Actinokineospora alba: one gene and its partner. The protein of the gene in region 2 interacts with the protein of the main gene of each other region in a pairwise test. Links are inferred from orthologs where the notes say so. Each region holds a gene or a part of one and is shown on either strand. Other genes may lie near its edges. The genes, in order: C8E96_RS09450 and C8E96_RS10590.

Region 1 (11,541 bases), 240 kb from region 2 along the record:
GGGGAGACGACCGCCATCGTCGGTCCGGCGACGAGTTCGGTCGAGTCGGCGACCGGGGCCACGAGTTCGGTGGAGCCGTCCGCGACGGCGACCGGCGGGAACGTGACGGTCGTTTCCGCGTCCGCGGGCGCGCCGAGCAGGGCGGCGGCCCTGGTGCCGTTGAGCCGCTGCGCCGGGTCCTGGCTCAGCAGGCCGTTGAGCAGGGAGCTGAGCGGCTCGCCGCAGCGGCTGGGCTGGGGACGCTCGGTGAGGATGGCGTGCATCGTGGCGGCCGTGGTGGTCCGCGTGAACGGCGCTTTGCCCTCGACGGCGTGGAAGAGGGTCGCGCCGAGCGACCACAGGTCGGCGGCGGGCCCGGGCTGCGACCCGGCGAACAGCTCCGGCGCCATGTAGCCCGGGGAGCCCATGATGCCGCCGGTCGCGGTGAGGCTCGGGTCGTCGACACCGCGGGCGATGCCGAAGTCGGCGAGCTTCACCCGGTCGCCGGGCAGCACCATGATGTTGCTGGGCTTGACGTCGCGGTGCACGATCCCCGCGTCGTGCGCGCTCTTCAACGCGCCGAGCACCTGCCGGGCGATCGTCACGACCCTGGCCTCGGCCAGCGGTCCCGCGGCGATGAGGTCGGCGAGCGTGGGGGCCTGGACCAGTTCCATGACCAGGTAGGCGAAGCCCCGCTCGAAGGACACGTCGTACACGGTGACGATGGCGGGGTCGTTGAGCCCGCCCGCCGTCCGCGCCTCGCGCAGGACGCGTTCCTGGAAGACCGCCGGGTCGTGCCCGGGCGGGAACGGCAGCTCCTTGAGCGCGACCCGCCTGCCGATGACCCGGTCCTCAGCGAGCCAGACGACACCCATGCCGCCGCGGCCCAGTTCCCCAAGTAGTGCGTAGCGCCCGGCCACCAGTCTCGGCTCGGCCATGAGTGTCCCCCTCCGCGCTGTCCGCGCGACAGCCTACGAAAGGGAGGTGACACCGATCCTGCCGGGTCATCGATCTCACCACCTGCAACAACTACGCCGATCGGGGAAGTTGCGGACGGCGAGAAGGACCAGTGTCATAGATGGATGATCAGTAACAGGCTGCCCGCCCGGATGCGGGCCTTGGCGATGGAGCTGAAAGTGCTGCGGGCCCGAACTGGGCTGAACACCCGGGATGCGACCGCACAGATCGGAACGTCAACGGCCACGCTGAATCGCACCGAGAAGGCGAAGCGGATCTCACACATCACAGATATCGCCGCGCTTCTGGCCATATACGGGGTGACCGGGCCGGAACGGGCGAGGCTTCTGGAGATGGCGGAGAACCTGGATGCCCGCGAGTGGCTGGAGAGCGGGGATCGGTTGCTCCCCTGGCTGCGCCCGGCCCTGGCGGGGTTCGAGAGCGTGGCAACCACCATCACCGCCTTCGCACCGACCTACGTGCCTGGCCTGCTACAAACACCGGCCTATCTTCGGGCTCTGATGGCCTTCGCGGACACCGATGATCACGGGCGGGCAGAACGGGTGGCCGCGCGCCTGGAACGCCAGAAGGTGCTGACCAAGCTGGTCAGCCCGAAATACGTGGCCATTCTCGATGAAGCGGTATTGCAACGGCCAATCGGCGGGCCTGAGGTCATGGCTCAACAGATTCATTGGCTGATCGGCAGGGCAGCGCTCCCCCACGTGAAGATTCTGGTGATCCCGTTCAAACATGGCGGATACGCCAACCCAGGCACCTTTAGCAAGCTGGAGTTCCGATCGGAGCCGCCCATCATCTATGTGGAGAACGATGGGGCATCTGGGTTCCTCGACTCCCCAGACCAGGTCGGCTTGTTTCAGCGCCACACGGCAAGCCTGGAGAAGAAGGCGTTGCCGCCCACCGATACGGTGAATTTTCTGAAGTGCATGGCGGCCGATTACGAGCGGAGCTGAAACAGCATGCACGCTGAGTGGCGGAAATCGAGCTTCAGCGGTGCCGGCCAAGCCGACTATGTGGAGATCGCCTACTCAGCCACCGTGCGCGTCCGGGACTCCAAGAACCCCACCGGCGGCACGCTCCGCTTCCCCGCGAGCGCCTGGGATCCGGCACGCCTGACCTGCTCCGAATGGCCCAATCCCGTGCGCCCGACCGCGATCGCGTGACACCGACCGTCTAGTCTTCCCGCGCCGGACGCGACCGCAGCCGGCGCTGGGGGCCGGCTCGGGGACGGCCGTGGTCATTGGAGTTTCCTTTCATGTCCTTATTCCGCCATGCCCGCCTCACGGCCGCCACGTGCGCCGCCGTGGCCGTGGGAATGCTGTTCACCGCACCGGCCCACGCCCAACCGAGCGAGCCCGCGCCGTCGTCGGTGTCGGCCGAACCCTCGGCCCCGGTGTCCGAGCCCGCGCCGGAACCGTCCACCGTGCCCAGCGCACCCACCGACCTGGTGCAGCCGCCGAACAACGCCGATTCCGCCCAGGCGCTGTCATTCGCGGTGGAGGCCACGCTCGACAAGGCCTCCTACCAGACCGGTGACCCGGTCAAGGCCACACTCAAGATCACCAACACGACGGCGGGCCCGCTCACGGCATCGTCCTACCCGGCGTCCGACACCGGCATCAGCTTTCGGTATGAGAGCTTGCGCGCGCTCCACGCCGGCATCAAGATCGACGCAGGCAAGACCTATACCCACAAGCTTGACGGGTTCGCAGCCGATCCGAACGCCACCTCCGCGGTCTTCGTGGGTCACGTCACGCCGCGCGAATCCGGCCACCATTCGACCGGCTTCACTGTGACCGCCCCGCTCAAGCAGGTCCACGGCAAGATCGCGGGCGTCGTCTACCTCGACAAGAACGGCAACGAGACGATCGACGCCGGTGAGCTGGTGGCCGACGCCGACGTGACGGCGGGCAATAACCACTTCGGCGATGACCGCCAAACCGTCAAGACCGACGCCGCCGGCCGGTTCGCCTTCGACCGGCTCGCTCCAGTCGAGTACTCGCTGTCGACCAAGGTCGACGACTGGACGTTCCGGTACACGACGGTGAAGGTCGACCTGTCCAACGGCAACCTGGACCTCAAGCTGCGCGGTGTCCGACCGTTCGGCGAGGGACTGACGGCGTCGCTCAAGTTCAAGCAGGACAGCTACAAGCCGGGCGACACCGCCCACCTCGTCGTCACACTGACGAACATCGGCACCATCCCGATGGCCGGCGTCCACGCGGTCTGCCACCGCAGCGGTGAAGGTCCCGGCCTGAAGGGGACCGGCGCGGGCTGGGGCGACCTCGCCTGGAACCGCAAGGGTGTCAGCATCGCACCGGGCAAGACCGAGACCTTCCAGGTCAGCGAGACCATCCCGGTCGCCTACGGGGACTACGGCGTCGTCTTCGCCGGCTGCGACTTCGGCTGGGACGGCGACGGCAACCCTGAGGCCGTCGACTACGCCCGGCTGATCACCAACGCCACCGGGACCGTGCGCACCACCGTCTTCCAGGACGGCGACGGAAACGGATGGCCCGAGGAGGGCGAGACCATGGCCGGTATCGACGTGCAGTTGGTCGAGCCGGACACGGCCAAGGTCGTGGCGACCGCGCGCACCAACGACAAGGGCGTCGCCGAGTTCAAGGACGCTCCCGCCGGGATCTACTCCACCGACGTCAAGGGGCCGTGGACCGTCGTCAACGCCGAGGACCGTGACGTTCTGGTGAAGGGCAACGGCTGCTGGTACACCTGCGACTTCCCCGTCCAGGTGACGCCGGGACCGGACGACGAGCCCACGCCGGACCCCGTGACGACCCCGCCCACCGCGCCCCCGGCCGCGCCCGCTCCGCAGGCGCGGTCCGGAAACCTGGCCGACACCGGCGCGAACGTGATCTGGCTGTCCGTCGGTGGCCTGGCCACGCTGCTCGCCGGAGCGGTGTTCCTGATCGCCGCGAACCGCAGGCGCACCAAGGCGAACTGAACCACCTGAGACAAGCAAGCGGGCCGCGACGGATCTCCGTCGCGGCCCGCTTGTTTGTACTGGCTTTAGCGCTTGGCCAGCTGCTCGGCGATCTCGTAGGTGTTGAGCGCCGCGCCCTTGCGCAGGTTGTCACCGCAGACGAAGAAGTCCAGGGTGTTCGGGAAGTCCAGCGCCTGGCGGATGCGTCCGACATAGGTCGGGTCGCCGCCCACCACGTCGGCCGGGGTCGGGAACTGGCCCTTCTCCGGGTCGTCCACCAAGACCACCGACGGCTGCGCCGAGAAGATCGCGCGCGCCTGCTCCACCGTCACCGGCTCGGCGAACCGCGCGTGGACGGCGAGCGAGTGCGTGGTGACCACTGGGACGCGCACACACGTCGCCGAGACCTTCAGGTCCTCGATGCCGAGGATCTTGCGGGACTCGTTGCGGACCTTCAGCTCCTCGCTGGCCCAGCCGTCCTCCTTGAGCGAGCCCGCCCACGGGATGACGTTCAGCGCGAGCGGGGCCGGGAAAGGCGAGCCCTCCTGCGACAGGCCGGCCGCCGCGAGCGCCTCGCGGACGTCGCCTGCCTTGCCGCCCAGGTCCTTGCCCGCGACGGCGGCGTACTCGGCCTGGAGGCGGTCGATTCCGTCCTGGCCCGCGCCCGAAGCCGCCTGGTAGGAGGCCACCACAAGCTCCTGGAGCTGGAACTCGCGGTGCAGCGCGCCGATGGCGGCCATCATCGACAGGGTCGTGCAGTTCGGGTTGGCGATGATGCCCCGGGGGCGGTCGGCGATCTTGTCGCTGTTGACCTCCGGCACCACCAGCGGCACATCGGCGTCCATGCGGAACGCGCCCGAGTTGTCGACCGCGACCGCGCCGCGCTCGGCGGCGATGGGGGCCCACTGCGCGGACACCTCGTCGGGCACGTCGAACATCGCCACGTCGACGCCGTCGAAGACCTCCGGCGCCAGGGCGATCACCGTCAGCTCCTCGCCGCGCACGGTGATCTTCTTGCCCGCCGACCGCGGCGACGCGATCAGCCGGACCTCACCCCACGGCCATTCCTTGCGGCCGTTCATGATGTCGATCATCACGGTGCCCACGGCGCCGGTGGCGCCGACCAGGGCCAGCGTCGGCTTGCTCATCGTCCAGTCCCCCCATACACGACGGCCTGCTCGTCGCCGCCGAGGTCGAACGCCTCGTGGATCGCGCGCACAGCCTCATCGAGCTGCGTGTCGCGGATCAGGACCGAGATCCGGATCTCCGAGGTGTTGATGATCTCGATGTTCACGCCCGCCTTGGACAGCGCCTCACAGAAGGTCGCCGTGACACCCGGGTGCGACCGCATCCCGGCGCCGACCAGCGAGACCTTGCCGATGTGGTCGTCGTAGAGCACCGCGGAGAAGCCCAGCTCCTCGCGGATCTTCTCCAGCGCCGCCACGGCCGTGGGGCCGTTGCTCTTGGACAGGGTGAAGGTGATGTCGGTCTTGCCGGACGCGGTGCTGGACACGTTCTGCAGCACCATGTCGATGTCGATCTCGCTGTCGGCCACGGTCCGGAAGATCCGGGCGGCCACGCCCGCGTGGTCCGGGACGCCGGTCACGGTGACCTTGGCCTCGGACCGGTCGTGCGCGACGCCGGTGATCATCGCCTGTTCCACGGTCAAGTCCTCCATTGATCCGGCGACGATCGTGCCGGACTTAGTGCTGTACGACGAGCGGACATGGATCGGGACGCCATAGCGGCGCGCGTACTCGACGCAGCGGAGCATGAGCACCTTGGCTCCGCCCGCGGCCATCTCCAGCATCTCCTCATAGGTGACGCGGTCGAGGCGCTTGGCGTCGGGCACGATGCGCGGGTCGGCGGTGTAGACGCCGTCCACGTCCGTGTAGATCTCGCACACGTCGGCGTTGAGCGCCGCGGCGAGAGCGACCGCTGTGGTGTCCGAACCACCGCGGCCCAGAGTGGTGATGTCCTTGGTGTCCTGGCTGACACCCTGGAAGCCGGCGACGAGGACGATGTAGCCCTCGTCGAGCGCGGCCTGCACGCGGCCGGGGGTGACGTCGATGATCCGGGCCTTGCCGTGGACCGACGTGGTGATCACGCCCGCCTGGGAGCCGGAGAACGACCTGGCCTCGGCGCCGAGCGCGCTGATCGCCATCGCGACGAGCGAGTTGGAGATCCGCTCACCCGCGGTGAGCAGCATGTCCATCTCGCGCTCCGGCGGGACCGGGTTCACCTGTTTGGCCAGGTCGAGGAGTTCGTCGGTGGTGTCACCCATCGCGGAGCAGACCACTACGACGTCGTTCCCCGCTTTGCGCGTCGCGACGATCCGCTCGGCGACCCGTTTGATCCGGTCGGCGTTCTCCAGCGAGGATCCGCCGTACTTCTGGACGACGAGCGCCACTGCGTGCAACCTCCTCAGGCCCGCGGGCGGGCGGCCGGGGCCGCCACGCTTATCGCAGGAGAGCCTACCTGCGCACCGGCTTCGTCCCGAGGTGCTCTGTGTCTCCCGCCACTCCCCGACCGCCTGCGCACGGGCGGCTACGCTGGGCCGGACGGCCAGCAGATGTGGAGAGGATCGGGGTGTCTGCGACGGACGTGGCGCCCGCGAGCGCTGAGGAAACCACGACGGCACAGCCTGAGGTGGCCCCTAGGCGTGTGCGGCGGTGGACCGCCCGGCGGATCACCCACGTCATCGCACCCGGGGTGATCTTCCTCGGCATCCGCGAGTTCGGGCTGCTGATCCTGAGCTGGATGGCCGGCCGCAACGACATCTCGACGACCGACGCGCTCAAATCGTGGGACGGGCAGTGGTTCCTGGCGATCGCCGGGAACGGCTACGCCGGTGTCCCGTCCGGCCTGGTCGACGCGTTCGGCAAGCGCAGCTTCGAGACACCGCTCGCCTTCTTCCCCGGCTACCCGACCGTCGTCGGCTGGCTCAGCGACCTGGGGTTCCGGCTGCTGCCCTCGGCGCTGGCGGTGACCGTCGCCTTCGGTGTGGTGTGCGCGTACGGGCTGACGCGGCTGGGGACGATCATCACCGGCGGCTCCCGCACGGTCGGGCTGATCCTGGTCGCGCTGTTCGCCGCGTCGCCCATGGCGATCGTGCTGTCGATGGCGTACTCCGAGGCGATGTTCTGCGCGCTGGCCGTGTGGGCGCTGGTGTTCGTGCTCGAACGGCAGTGGATCGGGGCCGGGCTGTGCTGCGCGGCGGCGGGACTCGTACGGCCCACGGCGTCGGCGCTGATCCTGGCCGTGGGGCTGGCGGCGCTGGTGGCGGTGTTCCAGCGGCGCGACTCCTGGCGGCCTTGGCTGGGCGGGGTGCTCGCCCCGGTCGGGCTGATCGGCTACCTCGCGTGGGTCGGTGTGCAGACCGGTGAGTGGGACGGCTGGTTCGCCCTGCAGCGGCGGGGCTGGGACTCGGAGTTCGACGGCGGGGTCGCGACCGTCCGGTTCACGATGGACGTGCTCGGCAACGCGCGGTCGGTGCTGGAGGTGGCCACGGTCGGGCTGATCGTCGGCGCGCTGGCCCTGCTGGTCATCGGCTGGCGGCGGCGGCTGGAGTGGCCGCTGCTGGTGTACGCGGCCGGGGTGCTGGCGATGGACCTGTGCTCGAACGGGCTGATGAACTCCAAGGCCCGGCTGATGCTCCCGGCGTTCACGCTGCTGATCCCGATCGCCTTGGCGCTGGCCAAGCGGCGCCCGTCCACCGTGGTGCTCACGCTCGCCGGGATCGCGGTGGCGTCGGCGTGGTTCGGCGCGTACTCGATCACGGCCTGGGGCTATGCCATCTGACCTTGGGCCCACCGACCCTGACCTGCACCCGCTGATCAAGGCGCGCTGGAGTCCGCGCGCGCTCGACCCTTCCGGTGTCGTGCCGGAGGAGGCGATGCGGCGGATGCTGGAGGCGGCCCGGTGGGCGCCGTCGTATGGCAACACCCAGCCCGCGCGTTACCTGGTGGGGATGCGGGGGACGCCGACGTTCGACCGGATCTTCGGGCAGCTCAACCGGGGAAACCAGGCGTGGACGGTCAACGCGGGCGCGCTCCTGATCGCCTGCGCGGCGACGGTGAACCCCAAGGGTGAGGTGCCGTACGCGGAGTACGGCGTGGGGCTGGCGACGGAGAACCTGGTGTTGCAGGCGGTGGCCGAGGGGCTGGTCGCGCACCAGATGGCGGGGTTCGACAAGGCGGGGATCGCGGCGGAGTTCGACCTTCCCGGGGACATCAGGCCGCTGGTGGCGGTGGCGGTCGGCGTGCTCGGACCGCCGGAGCTGCTCCCACCGGAGAAGCGGGAACGCGAGACCCGGCCCCGGAAGCGGCTGCCGCTCTCCGACCTGGCTTTCACCGAGTGGGGCACGCCCTTCTAGCGTTTGAGACCCGCCAACAGGTCGGCACTGTTGTCGACAACCCGCCACGCGATTGTCGACAGGGCGGCCAGAACGCCCGCCTGGAAAGTGGTGAGCACCGGGCTGTCCAGTTCGGCTACGAAATACCTGATACCGAGAACATGGGTCAACGCGGTCAAAGCGAACCAGAGATAAACCATTGCCGCGAGAATGAACACCTTGTCGAAGACAGCGCAGATCACCGCCGCTACGCGGATGGCGCGGTGATCACCCACACCGATCAGCCCGACCAGCAGGGAAGTGACCACGGTGAACAAGAGTCCCAGCACCGCGGCAGGCAAAACGGCCAGATCGACGTGCTGGACGCCCACCCGGACGTCGATCACGGCATAAGCCAGCATCGTGCTCGGGACGATCAAGGTGGCGGCGGTGAGCCACTTTTGCACCCGTCGCGTCAGGTCGGTCCCGTGCGGGGCGCCGGGTATCGGGTGAACAGTCCTGCGCGATTCCATTATTCGGCGTTCGATCAATGGCTGAGCCCACCAGCCGACAACACCCAGCACTATGCCGACAATGTCTACGACAATTGACGCCCACTCCGCGGACATGATCGCCAGCGTAGAGGTTGATCACGCTCGGACGGCAGCCCAATCACCTGGATGGCCGCCCGAGACACGGCTAAGCGAGCCTGCGGATCAACCTGGCCACGATCGTCGTGACGACGAGCCAGAAGATCGCGGCCAGGCCGTAATTGATCAGCACACCCAGTTTGGCGTCCTCGGGCGCGAACAGGTTCTTGAACGCCAGCACGAAGACGTCCGCGGTGTCGCGGACGAAGGTCGTGATGCCGTTCGCCGTGTTCGCGTTGCCCATCACCAGGATGACGTGCACGACCAGGACCAAGGCGATCAGCAGGCCCGCCCACCGCACGAGGTTCGCGATGAGGCCCACGATGTCGGCCCGCCACTGCGCGCCCGTGCGGCCCTCGCGGCCGGTTTCCTCGGTGCTGTCAGCCATGCGGGCAGTCTGGCACGGCAGCCCGCCCGGGGCTATGCGTGCGGGATCAGGAGACGACGCGGGCGATGATGCCCGTGACGACGATCCAGAACAGCGCCGCGAGGCCGTAGTTCACGATCACGTTCAGCGTCGCGTTGGCGATCGGGAACAGGCCGGGGAAGAACAGCGCGAGTGGCTCCGCCATCGACTGGATGAACCTGGAGAACGCGTTCGCCATGTTCGCGCCGAAGATCATCAGCAGGATGTAGATGACGATGATGAGGGCGAACAGTGCACCGATGCCGGACACGATCCGGGCCGCGGTGCCGGTGCCTCGTGTTGCGTACCATCTGCGCGTAGTCATGCCCGAAGAGTGCCCCGACCTGCCGATTCGCAAACTCGGCCAGTTGGCGTAACGGCGTTGCCGCCCACCATGTGGACGCACGTTTCCATATCGGGCCGGTCCATGGCTACTCTGAGTGCGTGGCTCACGCTCTCCTCCTGCTTCGCTGCCGCGACGGGGCCTGATTCAGGCCGGCTCCCCGTCGCGGAGTTCGGGCATGCCGCCGGTCCCCGACACCGTTAAGCAGGAGCCCCCGCAATGAGCAGTTCAGACGCCTACTCCTCCGCCAACAGCCGGATCCGGACGCCGTCGCGTCCCATCCCGGACGGCCAGCCCGCGTGGAACCCGCAGCGCGGCAGCTCGATGCCGTTCCACCGGTACCGCCCGTTCCCCGAGCTGGTCGAGCCGATCGACGTACCCGACCGCACCTGGCCCACCAAACGCATCACCAAGGCGCCGCTGTGGTGCGCGGTCGACCTGCGTGACGGCAACCAGGCGCTGATCGACCCGATGTCGCCCGCCCGCAAGCGCCGCATGTTCGACCTGCTGGTGCGCATGGGCTACAAGGAGATCGAGGTCGGCTTCCCGGCCGCGAGCCAGACCGACTTCGACTTCGTCCGCGAGATCGTCACCGAGGGCGCGATCCCCGACGACGTGCGCATCCAGGTCCTCACCCAGGCCCGGCCCGAGCTGATCGAGCGCACCTTCGAGGCCGTCGAGGGCGCGCACAGCGCGATCGTCCACCTGTACAACTCCACGTCGATCCTGCAGCGGCGCGTGGTGTTCCGGCAGGACCGCGACGGCATCAAGAAGATCGCCACCGACGGCGCCGAGGTCGTGCTGTCCTTCGCCGAGAAGTACGGCGACACCGACTTCCGGTTCGAGTACTCCCCCGAGTCCTACACCGGCACCGAGCTGTCCTACGCCGCCGAGGTGTGCAACGCGGTGGCCGGGATCTGGCAGCCGACGCCCGAGCGGCCGATGATCGTCAACCTGCCCGCGACCGTCGAGATGGCCACGCCGAACGTCTACGCCGACTCGATCGAGTGGATGCACCGCAACCTGGACAACCGGGACTCGCTGGTGCTGAGCCTGCACCCGCACAACGACCGGGGCACCGGCGTCGCGGCGGCCGAGCTGGGCTACCTGGCCGGGGCCGACCGCATCGAGGGCTGCCTGTTCGGCAACGGCGAGCGCACCGGCAACGTCGACCTGGTCACGCTGGGGATGAACCTGTTCAGCCAGGGCATCGACCCGCAGATCGACTTCTCCGACATCGACGAGATCCGGCGCACGGTCGAGTACTGCAACCAGCTGCCCGTCGCCGAGCGCCACCCGTGGGGCGGCGACCTGGTGTTCACCGCGTTCTCCGGCAGCCACCAGGACGCGATCAACAAGGGCTTCGACGCCATGCGCGCCGACGCCGACGCCGCAGGCGTGGGGGTCGACGACCACCCGTGGGAGGTCCCGTACCTGCCGATCGACCCGAAGGACATCGGCCGGTCGTACGAGGCGGTCATCCGGGTCAACTCGCAGTCCGGCAAGGGCGGCGTGGCCTACGTGATGAAGACCGAGCACCAGCTCAAGCTGCCGCGCAGGCTGCAGATCGAGTTCTCGCAGGTCATCCAGGCTGTCACCGACAGCGAGGGCGGCGAGGTCAGCCCGAAGGAGATGTGGGACGTCTTCGCCGGCGAGTACCTGGACCGGGTCTCCCCGCTGCGCCTGCGCCGCAGCCGCATCTCCGACGACGGCGAGGGCCGCGACGAGATCACGGCGACGGTCGGCGTCGAGGGCGAGGACCACGAGATCACCGGTGCGGGCAACGGCCCGATCGCGGCGTTCGTCGACGGTCTGGCCAGCGTGGGCTACGACGTCCGGGTGCTCGACTACTCCGAGCACGCCCTGACCTCCGGCGACGACGCCCGCGCGGCGGCATACGTCGAGTGCGCGGTG
Region 2 (11,522 bases):
CGTCCGGTTCCGTGAGATCGATTCAGCGGGCGAGCCAGCCCGCCATCGCCCGGGGGGTCCTGGTCTGGGTGAGGAGCCTGCCCGGACCGGCGATATCGAGCATCAATCCCTCGCCGGTGCGCACCGACTGCGGGCCGGACTGGCTGACCGCGCGCAGCCTGCACTGGGTGCCGTCGCTGTAGGCCAGCACGCTCGCCGGGTCGACCGTGATCGCCTCGCCGGGTTCCAGGGTCGCCACGTCGAGGGCGCCGCAGACGGCGAGGACCATGGTGCCGACGCCGCTGACGTGTTCGAGGAAGCCGTGCTCGGCGCCGAAGAGGGTGTGGAAGTTGGGCCAGCTCGGATCGACCCGCAGGGTGCTCGCGACGGCGAGCCCGACGCCGCGGGCGACGCACCAGCCCGCGGTCCCGTCCAGGTCGAGCGCGTAGACCTCACCGGGCAGGGCGGGGGCGACGTCGACCCAGCCACCCTCGGCGGGCGCGGTGAAGACCGTGGGTCTGCCCTTGGACCGGCCGCCCCCACGACGCTGATCGACGAGCACACCGAAACTGGTGGCCAGCAGCGCCGAGTAGTCGGCCTGAACCGCTTCGCCTGGCGCCAACATGAGGCGTGCCACCCCGAAAGCGGGGGTATGCCGTGTACGAACCTGCACCGTTCCCTCTTCCACCCAGTGCGACACACCCCGACGCGGCCGCTCCAGTCCCGGCAGTCTGGCACGGCGGTTTAGGGAAGGATGGCCGCGTGGCGAAACGCACCTACACGGCCGGGGAGTACCGCGACGAAGTCGCCGCACTCCTGCCGCCGCTGCCCGTCGTGGAACTCCCGCTCGCCGACTGCCTGGGCTTGGTCCTGGCCGAGGACGTCGTGGCCGGGGTGTCGCTGCCCCCCTTCGACAACTCCGCCATGGACGGCTACGCGGTCCGCGCTGAGGACATAGCGTCCGCACCGGTCACGCTGCCGGTGGCCGACGACATCCCGGCGGGCCGCACCGACGTCCAGCCACTGGAGCCGGGCACGGCCCACCGGATCATGACCGGCGCACCGTTGCCCCCGGGCGCGGACGCGGTCGTCCAGGTCGAACTGACCGACGCCGGGACCGAGACCGTGCACATCACTTCCGCTGTTCCCGCGGGCAAGCACCTGCGGCGAACCGGCGAGGACGTGGTGGAAGGCGTCACGGTCCTCCACGCGGGCACCGTCATCGGCCCCCCGCAGTTGGGCTTGGCTGCCGCGGTCGGTCTCGGCACCCTCCCGGTCAGAAGGCCCCCACGCGTCATCGTGCTCTCGACCGGCTCGGAACTGGTCGCGGCAGGCGAGCCCCTGCCACCCGGCCACATCTACGAGTCCAACAGCGTCCTGATCGCTGCCGCGGTCCGCGAGATCGGCGGCAACGCGACGGTCCTACGTTTCGTCCCGGATGACGTCGACAAATTCCGCGCGGTAGTCGCCGAACACGCGCCGGGGGCGGACCTGCTGATCACCTCAGGCGGCGTGAGCGCCGGCGCATACGAGGTGGTCAAGGACGCCCTGACCGGCCACGGCGTCGAATTCGTGCGCGTCGCGATGCAGCCGGGCGGTCCCCAGGGCTTCGGCACCTTCCTGGGACTCCCGGTACTGACCCTGCCGGGCAACCCGGTGAGCGCAGCCCTGTCGTTCGAACTGTTCGTCCGCCCGGCATTGCTCGGAGCTCTAGGACACCGCGTCGTAGACCGCCCCCGCGCACAGGCAAGGGCGACGGTGGACATGTCGTCACCCGGCACAAAGACCCAATACCGGCGGGCGCGGCACGATGACGGAATGGTGGAGGTAATGCCGGTCGGCGGCCCGGGGTCACACCTACTGTCCGCTTTCGCCGCATCGAACTGTTTGATCGAAATCCCGGTGGGTATCGAACAGGTCAAAGCGGGCGACAAGGTAGACCTGATCTTGCTCGATTAATCCGACCCACAGACACCACCACGCCACCCAACCGGACCGCAGAGCCCAACTGCGCCACCCACAGCCCCACCCAGGACTCGCAAGCCTTAAGGGACGCCCTTATCCCTCACCTCGAACATGGGTCACTTCCAGGGATGCTCTTGTCCTTGCACCTCCGAACGTGGCCTCCTTCGGGAATGCCCTTGCCCTTGCACCTCCGAACGTGGTCACCCTCAGGGACACGCCTCCCCCATAGCTCCGGACGTGGTTGCCTTCGGGGACGGCTCTTCGCCCCTGCACTTCCCCCTTGCCCCTCGTCCTGGCCGCTTTTAATTCTCGATCATCGGTGTCAAGGGTCGCGCAGCGATCGCGCAGCGACGGCCGTTTACGGCCGCCCTTGACAGCGATGATCGAGAATTAAACAATCGAGCCAGAGGGGCCCACCACGTTGATCCCCGAGTTCTTGTTGGCTCCCAAGGGAAATCAGTCTCCCTCGGCCACAATTGTTTAACTCTCGATCATCGGCGTCAAGGGCGGCCGTAAACGGCCGTCGCTGCGCGATCGCTGCGCGACCCTTGACACCGATGATCGAGAGTTAAAGATGGCCAGGACGAGGGGGCAGGGGGTAGAGCAGGGATTAAAAGCCAAAGACCGCAAAGGCAACCCCGTTGGAGTGGGACTGTGGGCGGTTTGGTTTGGCTGTGCGGCTCGGGCTGGGTTGGTGGATGCAGGCCGAGCGGTTGTGTGCGCGGTGCAGTTGGGCTGGGCGGCTCGGCCTGGGTTGGTGGGATGCAGGCGAGTTGTGGTGTTCGCGGTGTTCTTTGGCCCTGAGGTCCGGTGGGCGGGCTGGTTTGTGCTCCATTGGTTCGCGCGTTTCGGTCGCGGGTGACGGGGGGCGCCGTGGGGTGCGAGCCGGGTCGGCAAGGTTGAGTCGCCCGGTGGGATGGGCCGTGGGGTGATCGGCACCGTCGGACGTGCCGCGAATGACCCCGAGGCCGGTCCGTGATCGCGGGGACCGCATGGGTCTGCCGCCAGAGGCTTCGGTAAGATCGCAACAGCAAGTAACCGCGTGCTCACCGGTCGGATTGATTGGCCAGGAGTGGGCGCGTAGAATGGAATCGCTCCGCAACGGGGCATCCGATCGGTGCCGTGCGCCGTCGGGGGGTGCACGGCGCCGGTCGGGTGCCCTGTGTTTCAGGGCCGGTCAGATCTCGGTCGATACGACTCTTGGCGTAGCGTGTGGGCAAATCCGGCCGAGTCGCGAGGAACCAGCCACCTGATGTCCGCCCCGTCGCAGCCCCCGTCCGATGCCCTCAAGCACGCGGTCGAGCTGACCAAAAGCATCATCCCGCCGGTCCACCCGGGCGGTCGGCCGTTTGTCTTCGGCGCTCTTGTGGCGACGCTGCTGATTCGGCGTCGTTCGCGTCGGGTCGGTGTGCTCAGTGGTGTGTTCACCGCTTGGCTGGCGTGGTTCTTCCGTGAGCCGAAGCGGGTCACGCCGCAGCGGCCGGGGATCGCGGTGGCGCCCGCCGACGGCACCGTCTCCCACGTCATCGAGGCCGTCCCGCCCGCCGAGCTCGAGCTGGGCGACGACCCGATGCTGCGGATCAGCGTGTTCCTCTCGGTGTTCGACGTGCACGTCCAGCGCTCCCCCGCGACCGGCCAGGTCGTCCGGGCGATCCACAAGGACGGCGAGTTCCTCTCCGCCGACCTGGACGCCGCCAGCGAGGTCAACGAGCGCAACAGCCTGCACATCCACACCGTCGACGGTCACGACCTGGCCGTCGTGCAGATCGCCGGTCTGGTCGCGCGGCGGATCATCTGCCAGGTGGCCGACGGTGACAAGGTCAACGCCGGCACGACGTACGGCCTCATCCGCTTCGGCTCCCGCGTGGACCTCTACGTGCCCACGGGCAGCCGGGTGCTCGTCGAGGCCGGGCAGCGCACCATCGGCGGCGAGACCGTGTTGGCCGAGCTGCCCGCCGCGGAGCGCTGACCGATGGCGCCTGCGTCTCCCGGAGTGCGCCTGCTGCCCAACGCGATAACCGTCCTGGCGATGTGTGCCGGCCTTTCGGCCGTGCACTTCGCCATGCGCGGCCAGTGGGCCGCGGTGATCGCGGCCATCGGTGTCGCGGCCATTCTGGACAGCCTCGACGGTCGCATCGCCCGACTGCTCGACGCGACCAGCAAGATGGGCGCCGAGCTGGACTCGCTGGCCGACGCCATCTCGTTCGGGGTCGCGCCCGCCCTGGTGATCTACGTCTGGAAATTCCCGGACAACCGCCTGGGCTGGGGCATCGCCCTGATCTTCGCGGTCTGCATGATCCTGCGCCTGGCCCGGTTCAACACACTCCTCGACGACACCGAGCAGCCGCCGTACGCCAAGGAGTTCTTCGTCGGCGTCCCGGCGCCCGCGGGCGGTCTGCTCGCGCTGCTGCCGATGATGCTGACCATCGAGTACGGCGTCCGGGACGTGTGGTGGCAGTCCAAGCCGTTCATCGCGCTGTGGACCGTGGCCGTCGCCGTGCTGCTGATCAGCCGCATCCCGACGCTGTCGGTGAAGTCGGTCAAGGTCTCCCCGCGCGCGGTGGCGCCGATGCTGGTGGGTGTGGGTCTGCTCGCCGCCGCGGTGATCACGTACCCGATGATCGCGCTGGCCATCGCCCTGATCCTCTACCTGGCCCACATCCCGTTCGCGGTGCGGCGCAAGCACTGGCTGGCCAACCACCCCGAGGCGTGGGATGTGCCGTCGAAGGAACGTCGGGCGATCAAGCGCGAGCACGGCACGCAGCGCCGGATCGGGCTGCGGCCGCCGCCGCTGCACCGGGTCGCCGGCGCGGCCAAGCGCGCGGTCCGACTCCCCAGCCGCAACGGCGGGCAGCAGGCGGCTGCGCCACCGGCGCCCGAGCCGAGCGTGGCGGGCCCGGTCCGCAGGCGCAGCTGGCGGCGCACGGGTCTGCGGCGCGAGCAGTCCCGCTGACGTCCTGCGCCGCGAGAGCAGGAGGCAATAGGCTCGCGGCGTGGGATCACAGATCACGCTGACCGCCCGACTGTCCCCGTCCGCCCTGGACACCCGGCGCGGGGTGGTGCGGCTGCACCGGGAAGTGCTCGACGCCCTCGGCGTGCGGCACTGGGACGCCGTCCAGCTCACCGGCGCGCGCGTCAGTTCCGCGCTGGCCGCCGAAGGTGACCCGGCGGGGCCGACCGGGGTGATCCTCCTCGACGACGTGACCATGTCCAACCTCGGTGTCACCGAGGGCGCCGAGGTCGTCGTCGCGAAGGTCGACGTCGCCCCCGCGCGCTCGGTGACCGTGGCGGGTTCGCGCCTGGCCACAACCTCGCTGACCCCGGAGACCGTCCGGTTGGCGCTGGTCGGCAAGGTCCTCACGGCGGGCGACGCGGTGTCGCTGCTGCCGCAGGACCTGTCCCCGCCGCCCGGCACGGACGTCTCGGCGGTGCGCGGCAAGCTGTCGCGGGCCATCGGCATGACGTGGACCAACGAGCTGCTCACGATCACCGCGACCGAGCCGCCCGGCGCGGTCACCGTGCATCCGTCCACTGTGGTCGGCTGGCGCGACGGCCCGCGCACGGGCGAGCGCGCCCCCGCCCCGGTCGCCACCGCCCCCGTCCGACCGGCCCCGCCTGTCCCGGCGGAACCCCCAACGCCTATCGCGGACTTGGTAGGTGCCCAGGACGCCGCCCGCGCGCTCGCGGAGTGGTTCGAGTTGGCGTTCACCCGCCCGGAGCTGCTGGCGAAACTCGGCGCAGCCCCGCGGCTCGGCGCGCTGGTCACCGGCCCAGAAGGGGTCGGGAAGTCGACCGTCGTCCGCTCGGTCGCGCACTCGGTCGACGCCGCCGTCGTCGAGCTGTCGGGGCCCACCGCCGCCGTCCTGGAGGCGAAGTCGACCGCGGCCCTGGTGGACAGCGCGATCGCGGAGATCCGCGCACACTCCGACGCGGGCAAGCCCAGCGTCCTGCTGATCACCGATATCGACGTCCTCCTGCCCGCCACCACCCCACCGCCGGTCGCGACCGTGGTGCTGGACTCGCTGCGCGCCGCCATCGCCATCCCCCGGGTCGCCCTGGTCGCGACAACCGCCCACCCCGAGGCCATCGACCCCCGGGTCCGCGGTGTCGAGCTGATCGACCGCGAGCTGCGGCTGACGCTGCCCGACGGCAAGACCCGCACCGAGCTGCTGCGCATGCTGTTCCGCGACGTCCCGGTCGTGTCCGATGTGGACTACGCGGCGATCGCCGAGCGCACCCCCGGCTTCGTCGCCGCCGACCTGATCGCCCTGCGCCGCGAGGCCGCCATCCGCGCAGCGCTGCGACACAAGGACGCCGAGGAACCGCGCATCGAGTCCGCTGACATCCTCGGCGCACTGGACACCGTCCGCCCGACCTCGATGTCCACTTCGGACACCCTGCGCACCGGCAACGTGGCGCTCGAAGATGTCGGCGACATGGTGGAGACCAAGCAGGCCCTCACCGAGGCGGTGCTGTGGCCGCTGCGCTACCCGGATTCCTTCGCCCGCCTGGGTGTCGCCCCGCCACGCGGCGTGCTGCTCTATGGGCCGCCCGGTGGCGGCAAGACGTTCCTCGTCCGCGCGCTGGCGGGAAGCGGGCAGCTCAACGTGCTGTCGGTCAAGGGCGCGGAGCTGATGGACAAGTGGGTCGGCGAGTCCGAACGCGCCGTCCGCGAGCTGTTCCGCCGCGCCGCCGAGGCCGCGCCCGCGCTGATCTTCCTCGACGAGATCGATGCCTTGGCGCCGCGTCGCGGGCAGTCGTCGGACTCGGGCGTGTCCGACCGGGTCGTCGCGGCCCTGCTGACTGAGCTCGACGGCGTGGAGCCGCTGCGCGACGTGGTGGTCGTCGGCGCGACGAACCGCCCTGAGCTGGTCGATCCCGCGCTGCTGCGCCCCGGCAGGCTGGAGCGGCTGATCTACGTGCCGCCGCCGGACGCCGAGGCCCGCGCGGCCATCCTGAAGGCGACCGCCCGCAACATCCCGCTGGCGCCGGATGTCGACCTGGTCGAGTTCGCCAAGCAGCTGGAGGGCTACTCGGCGGCCGACTGCGCCGCCGTCCTGCGGGAGGCGGCCCTCACGGCGATGCGCGAGAGCCTGGACGCGGCTGAGGTGACCGCGGCACATCTGGAGCAGGCGCGGGAGAAGGTGCGCCCCTCGCTGGACCCGGCGCAACTCGCGACTCTCGAGGCCTACGCCGAGTCCCGCAAGGCCTGACGGACCGGCGGGGGTTCGCCCCGCCGGTCCGGGTTCGGTCAGATGTCGAAGACAGCGCCGGTCTCGACGTAGAGCTGGCACGCGTTGCCGAACGTCTCGTCGTAGGAGACGCGGCGGCCGTCCCAGGTCCCGGTCGCGGTCACGCGCACCGGGTCGACGTACAGCGGGCACGCGCGGTCTTGGTGCACAAGCAGCGCGCTGAAGTCGCCCGTCACCGCGGCGAGCTGCGCGCAGGCGGTCTCCGGGCTGCGGTGGTGTCCGCCTGCCGGGCCGCAACGCAGCGTCCCGACCCGCATGGGGTCGCCCTCGTGCTGGTAGGTGAGGACGAGCGACGCGCTCGTGGGCGTCGCCGAAGCAGGCTGGGCCGTCGCCACCGCGGTCGCGGCGGCGAAAGCGACGATAAGGACCTTGCGCAACATAGGTCAGTCAACCCTCTCGTGGTATCGCGGTCATGATCGATGACCGAACGAATTCGAGAGTAGGCCGATGAAAAATCGTCGCAACCCGGGCGCGATTCTTCCTTTCGCCCGTGACGGGCCGCACAATTGTCGCCCGATGGCTGCCCACCGAATGGCGCAAGCGGCCGGGTTAAAGAACCTTGGCGCTGGTGAACGTCCCGCAGGCCGGGGCGCGACAGACCGTCACGCCCACCGCTTCCTTTGCCGGAAGCGGTTTTCGGTCAAAGGAAGTTATTCCTTGCCCGCCGCGCCACGATAATCTTTGGTGACGATCAGGATAAGACCAGGACGCGAATCCTTGATGCCCTCGAAACGTGGCTCGGCGCGAATGCCGAACTCCGCGGCCAGCGCCCGCGCGGCGGCTTCCTCTGCCGTGCCGGGAACGAAGTACACCGTCGTCGTCGGGATGATCCCCTGCGAGTAGTTCCCGGTCTCGACGACGTTCCAGCCGTGGCCCTTGAGATCGTTTTGCGCGCGGGAGGCCAGGTCGGCGATCGTGCTGTTGTTGTAGATCCGAACCGGTTGGTCCTTTGTGGACGGCGTACCCGGCTGACCCGGCCCTTGGCCCGGCCCCGGCGCGGTGCTCGTGGGCGCGGCCGTCGTCGAGACGGGTGGAGTGGTCGTCGTGGTCGTCGGCGCGGCGGAGGACGAGCCCGGGGACGAGCCGGAGGTCGACGGCGGCGCGACGGAGGGTTGCGACGCGGCGGGCGCCGAACTCTGCGGCTGTTGGCCTGCCTCGCTGTCGCCGTTGCCGCCGAGGAGTGTGACGACACCGAGAACGGTGGACACGGCGGCGACACCGATCAGGACGAGACCGGCGATCTTGCCCGGACGCGCTGCGGACGGGTCTGTGGTCATCGCGATTCCAATCCCAGCCTCCGCACGGACCGCGCGCTGTGCCTGGTCGACCGCATCCGGCGCAGTCGCTTCACCAGCATCGGGTCGACGGCCAAGGCTTCGGTCTTTTCGATCAGTTCGTTGAGAACCTGGTAGTACCTGGTGCTCGACATCTCGAACAGCTCGCGGATCGCCTGCTCCTTGGAGCCCGCGCACTTCCACCACTGTCGCTCGAAAGCCAAGATCGTGTGATCTCGCTCACTGAGCCCGCTGGACGCTTTCGCCCGCGTGGGTCGCGGGTCCGAAAAGGCCGATGCCTCAGCGGCGTTCATCTGGCTCCTCGCCTCACGGTCTGGCGAATCCGTGCTCCCGCACCGGAATCACACAGGTGTGATCCTCAGGCGCCATTACACCACGTCACCACCCGATGTGATCGTCATGTCCTCGGCGCGTCCGTCAACGCGCAATAACTACCCTGCCCGTATGACAGTTCACCCGATCCGGATCGTCGGCGACCCCGTCCTGCACGCTCCGACCACGCCGATCGACCGGTTCGACGACGAACTCAAGACTCTGGTCGCCGACATGTTCGAGACGATGGAGGCGGCGAACGGCGTAGGCCTGGCCGCCAATCAGATCGGCGTCGCCCAGCGCGTGTTCGTCTACGACTGCCCGGACGACGAGGGCGTGCGGCACCGCGGCACGGTGGTCAACCCCGTGCTGACGACGTCGGAGATCCCCGACGGCATGCCCGACCCGGACGACGACTACGAGGGCTGCCTGTCGGTCCCCGGCGAGTCCTTCCCCACCGGCCGCGCCACGTGGGCGAAGGTCACCGGCCAGGACGTCGACGGCTCGCCCATCGAGGTCGAGGGCACCGGCTTCTTCGCGCGCTGCCTGCAGCACGAGACCGACCACCTCGACGGCTTCCTCTACCTGAACCGCCTCGTCGGCCGAAACCAGCGCGAGGCCAAGCGGATGGTGAAGGCGAACAAGTGGGGCGTCCCCGGCCTGTCCTGGGACCCGTCCACCACCGAAGACCCCTTCGCCGACGACTGACCCGCGAGTCGCCCCTCCCGGCGAATGAGTCGCCCCGCCCGGCAACCGAGTTCGACAGTCGGGTGGCAGGCGAACGGTGTGGCGGGCTGTGGATAACCGGTGGCGATCAGGGCCGTCGGTGTCGCACGATGCGGGGGTGACCTGGTCCGGCTTTCTCGCCTTTCTGATCGCCTCGTTCCTGCTCGCCATGGTGCCCGGGGTCGGCACCGCGATGCTGCTGCGACAGGCGATCCGCGGCGGCCGCCGCGGCGCGCTGGCGACCATGGCGGGTATGGAGGTCGGCGTCGCCGTGTGGGCCGTCGCGGCCGGGCTCGGGTTGTCGGTGCTGCTGGTGGCTTCCGAGATCGCCTACCAAGGGCTGCGGATCGTCGGCGTCGGCGTGCTGGTCTGGTTCGGCATCAAGGCGTTGTTCGGCAGGCACGAGCACACCGAGACCGAGGTGACTGGCGGCTCCGGCTTCCGCGCGGGCCTGCTGGTCAACCTGGCGAACCCGAAGCTCGCCGTGTTCGCCATCTCGTTCCTGCCCCAGTTCGTCACGCCCGACGCGCCGAGCTGGGTGCTGCTCGCGCTCGCCGGGCTGTGGGTGGTGATCGACACCGTCTGGTACCTGCTGGTGATCGCCATGCTCACCCGCGTGATGGGGTGGCTGCGGCGCGCCGAGGTGCGGACGCGGCTGGAGCGGTTCTCCGGCGCCGTGCTGATCGCGCTCGGTATCCGACTGGCGCTGGAGGCCTAGTGGGCAAGGCCCGCACGCTCGCCGAGGTGTACCGGCACTTCGGCGAGGTCGACGCCGCCGACACGCTGTATGAACGTGTCGCCGTCGCCATCAGTGAGTCCGACGCGGCGCTGCGCGCCATCGAGGCGGCGCCCGCGCGCAAGCGGCACCCCACGGTGATCCTCGCCGCGCTGCACGATCTCGCCCTCGCCGGACGCGCACCCGCGCTCGCCGCGGCCTACGCCGCAGGGGAAGCCGCCGCTGCGATCGACACGCTGCTCGGCATGACCGACTCGGTCGTCGCCATCGCCGCCCGCAGACAGCCGCGCACCGACGAGACCGGACGCTGCGCCGTGCTGTACCCGGCCATCGCCGAGGCGGCGCGCCGAGCGGGCGCGAATGCGGTGGGCCTGATCGACGTGGGCTGCTCGGCGGGCCTCAACCTCAACGTCGACCGCGTCGGCCTCACCTACGGCAACGGCCAGTCCCTGGGCGACCCGTCCTCGCCCGTCCGGCTGTCGGCTTCCATCGTGGGAGACCGGCCCCTCCCGACGCGGGCGATGCCCGAGGTCGTAGCGCGCGTCGGTGTCGACGTCGATCCGGTCGACGTGACCGACACCGATGAAGCCCGGTGGCTGCGCGCCTGTGTGTGGCCGGATCAGCGGGAGCGGGCCGCGAGGCTCGAAGCGGAGATCGCGTTGGCGGCGTCGGCCCCTCCGCTGCTGCTGCGAGGCGACGCCGTCGAGGTGCTGCCCGACGCCATCGCCCAGGTGCCCGCGGACGCCCTGCCTGTGGTGATCACGACGTGGGCGTTGTCGAAGTTCCCACTGGAGAGCCGCCTGCGCTTCCTGCACCGCCTCGACGAAGCGGCGACAAACCGGCCGGTGGCCTGGGTGTCCGCGGAAGGAGTCGGCGTCGCGCCCGCGATACCGACCTTCGGCGATCGCCGCGCCTCCGGCCACAGCATCATCGGCCTGGCGGTGTTCGACCATTCGACCCTGCGCGCCGAGGCCATCGGCCGCTGCTGGTCGAGGGGCAACCTGCTGGCGTGGCTGGCCGACCCCTAGGCCAAGGCTCGCCATGGCAGGTCGGGCAGGGCGGCCATCTCGGCGTACGAGGCGGCCGAGGTCAGTTCGTCCTCGCGGCCTGCCAACAAGAAGGTGCGCACCCGCTGGGCCTGGACCTTGCTGATCGGCTCGCCGGTGAGCAGGAACGGCAGCGACAACCGCCAGTAGGACACCTGGCTGTCCCGCCTGCGGTGGGCGGCGCGCAGACCGGCGACGGTGACGCGCAGGG

What was found.
Region 1: the proteins of C8E96_RS10590 (region 2) and C8E96_RS09450 interact in binary tests that used the Escherichia coli proteins (3 or more experiments, as listed by UniProt). The link is inferred for Actinokineospora alba from one-to-one orthologs.

Annotation. Positions count from the first base shown.
Region 1 is NZ_SNXU01000001.1:1,961,648-1,973,188, reverse strand. What follows is about bases 3,013-6,012. They hold C8E96_RS09450 (aspartate-semialdehyde dehydrogenase), read right to left. Parts: upstream 5,044-6,012; coding sequence 3,982-5,043; downstream 3,013-3,981. Other genes in these bases: C8E96_RS09445 (aspartate kinase), read right to left, coding at 5,040-6,012; C8E96_RS09455 (LPXTG cell wall anchor domain-containing protein), read left to right, coding at 3,013-3,916. Also shown: C8E96_RS09470 (protein kinase domain-containing protein), read right to left, coding at 1-917; C8E96_RS09465 (helix-turn-helix domain-containing protein), read left to right, coding at 1,062-1,907; C8E96_RS09460 (DUF397 domain-containing protein), read left to right, coding at 1,914-2,117; more of C8E96_RS09455, read left to right, coding at 2,210-3,012; more of C8E96_RS09445, read right to left, coding at 6,013-6,305; C8E96_RS09440 (DUF2029 domain-containing protein), read left to right, coding at 6,485-7,696; C8E96_RS09435 (nitroreductase family protein), read left to right, coding at 7,686-8,270; C8E96_RS09430 (hypothetical protein), read right to left, coding at 8,267-8,857; C8E96_RS09425 (hypothetical protein), read right to left, coding at 8,928-9,266; C8E96_RS09420 (hypothetical protein), read right to left, coding at 9,313-9,609; leuA (2-isopropylmalate synthase), read left to right, coding at 9,847-11,541.
Region 2 is NZ_SNXU01000001.1:2,204,609-2,216,130, reverse strand. Bases 7,743-10,723 are described here. They hold C8E96_RS10590 (peptide deformylase), read left to right. Parts: upstream 7,743-8,935; coding sequence 8,936-9,511; downstream 9,512-10,723. Other genes in these bases: C8E96_RS10580 (DUF2332 domain-containing protein), read left to right, coding at 10,247-10,723; C8E96_RS10585 (LysE family translocator), read left to right, coding at 9,648-10,247; C8E96_RS10595 (DUF3263 domain-containing protein), read right to left, coding at 8,470-8,784; C8E96_RS10600 (LytR C-terminal domain-containing protein), read right to left, coding at 7,847-8,473. In the rest of the region: C8E96_RS10630 (AIM24 family protein), read right to left, coding at 23-652; molybdopterin molybdotransferase MoeA, read left to right, coding at 742-1,938; C8E96_RS10620 (phosphatidylserine decarboxylase), read left to right, coding at 3,197-3,913; pssA (CDP-diacylglycerol--serine O-phosphatidyltransferase), read left to right, coding at 3,917-4,897; C8E96_RS10610 (AAA family ATPase), read left to right, coding at 4,938-7,157; C8E96_RS10605 (SSI family serine proteinase inhibitor), read right to left, coding at 7,196-7,573; more of C8E96_RS10580, read left to right, coding at 10,724-11,293; C8E96_RS10575 (hypothetical protein), read right to left, coding at 11,290-11,522. UniProt on the Escherichia coli protein: Removes the formyl group from the N-terminal Met of newly synthesized proteins. Requires at least a dipeptide for an efficient rate of reaction. N-terminal L-methionine is a prerequisite for activity but the enzyme has broad specificity at other positions.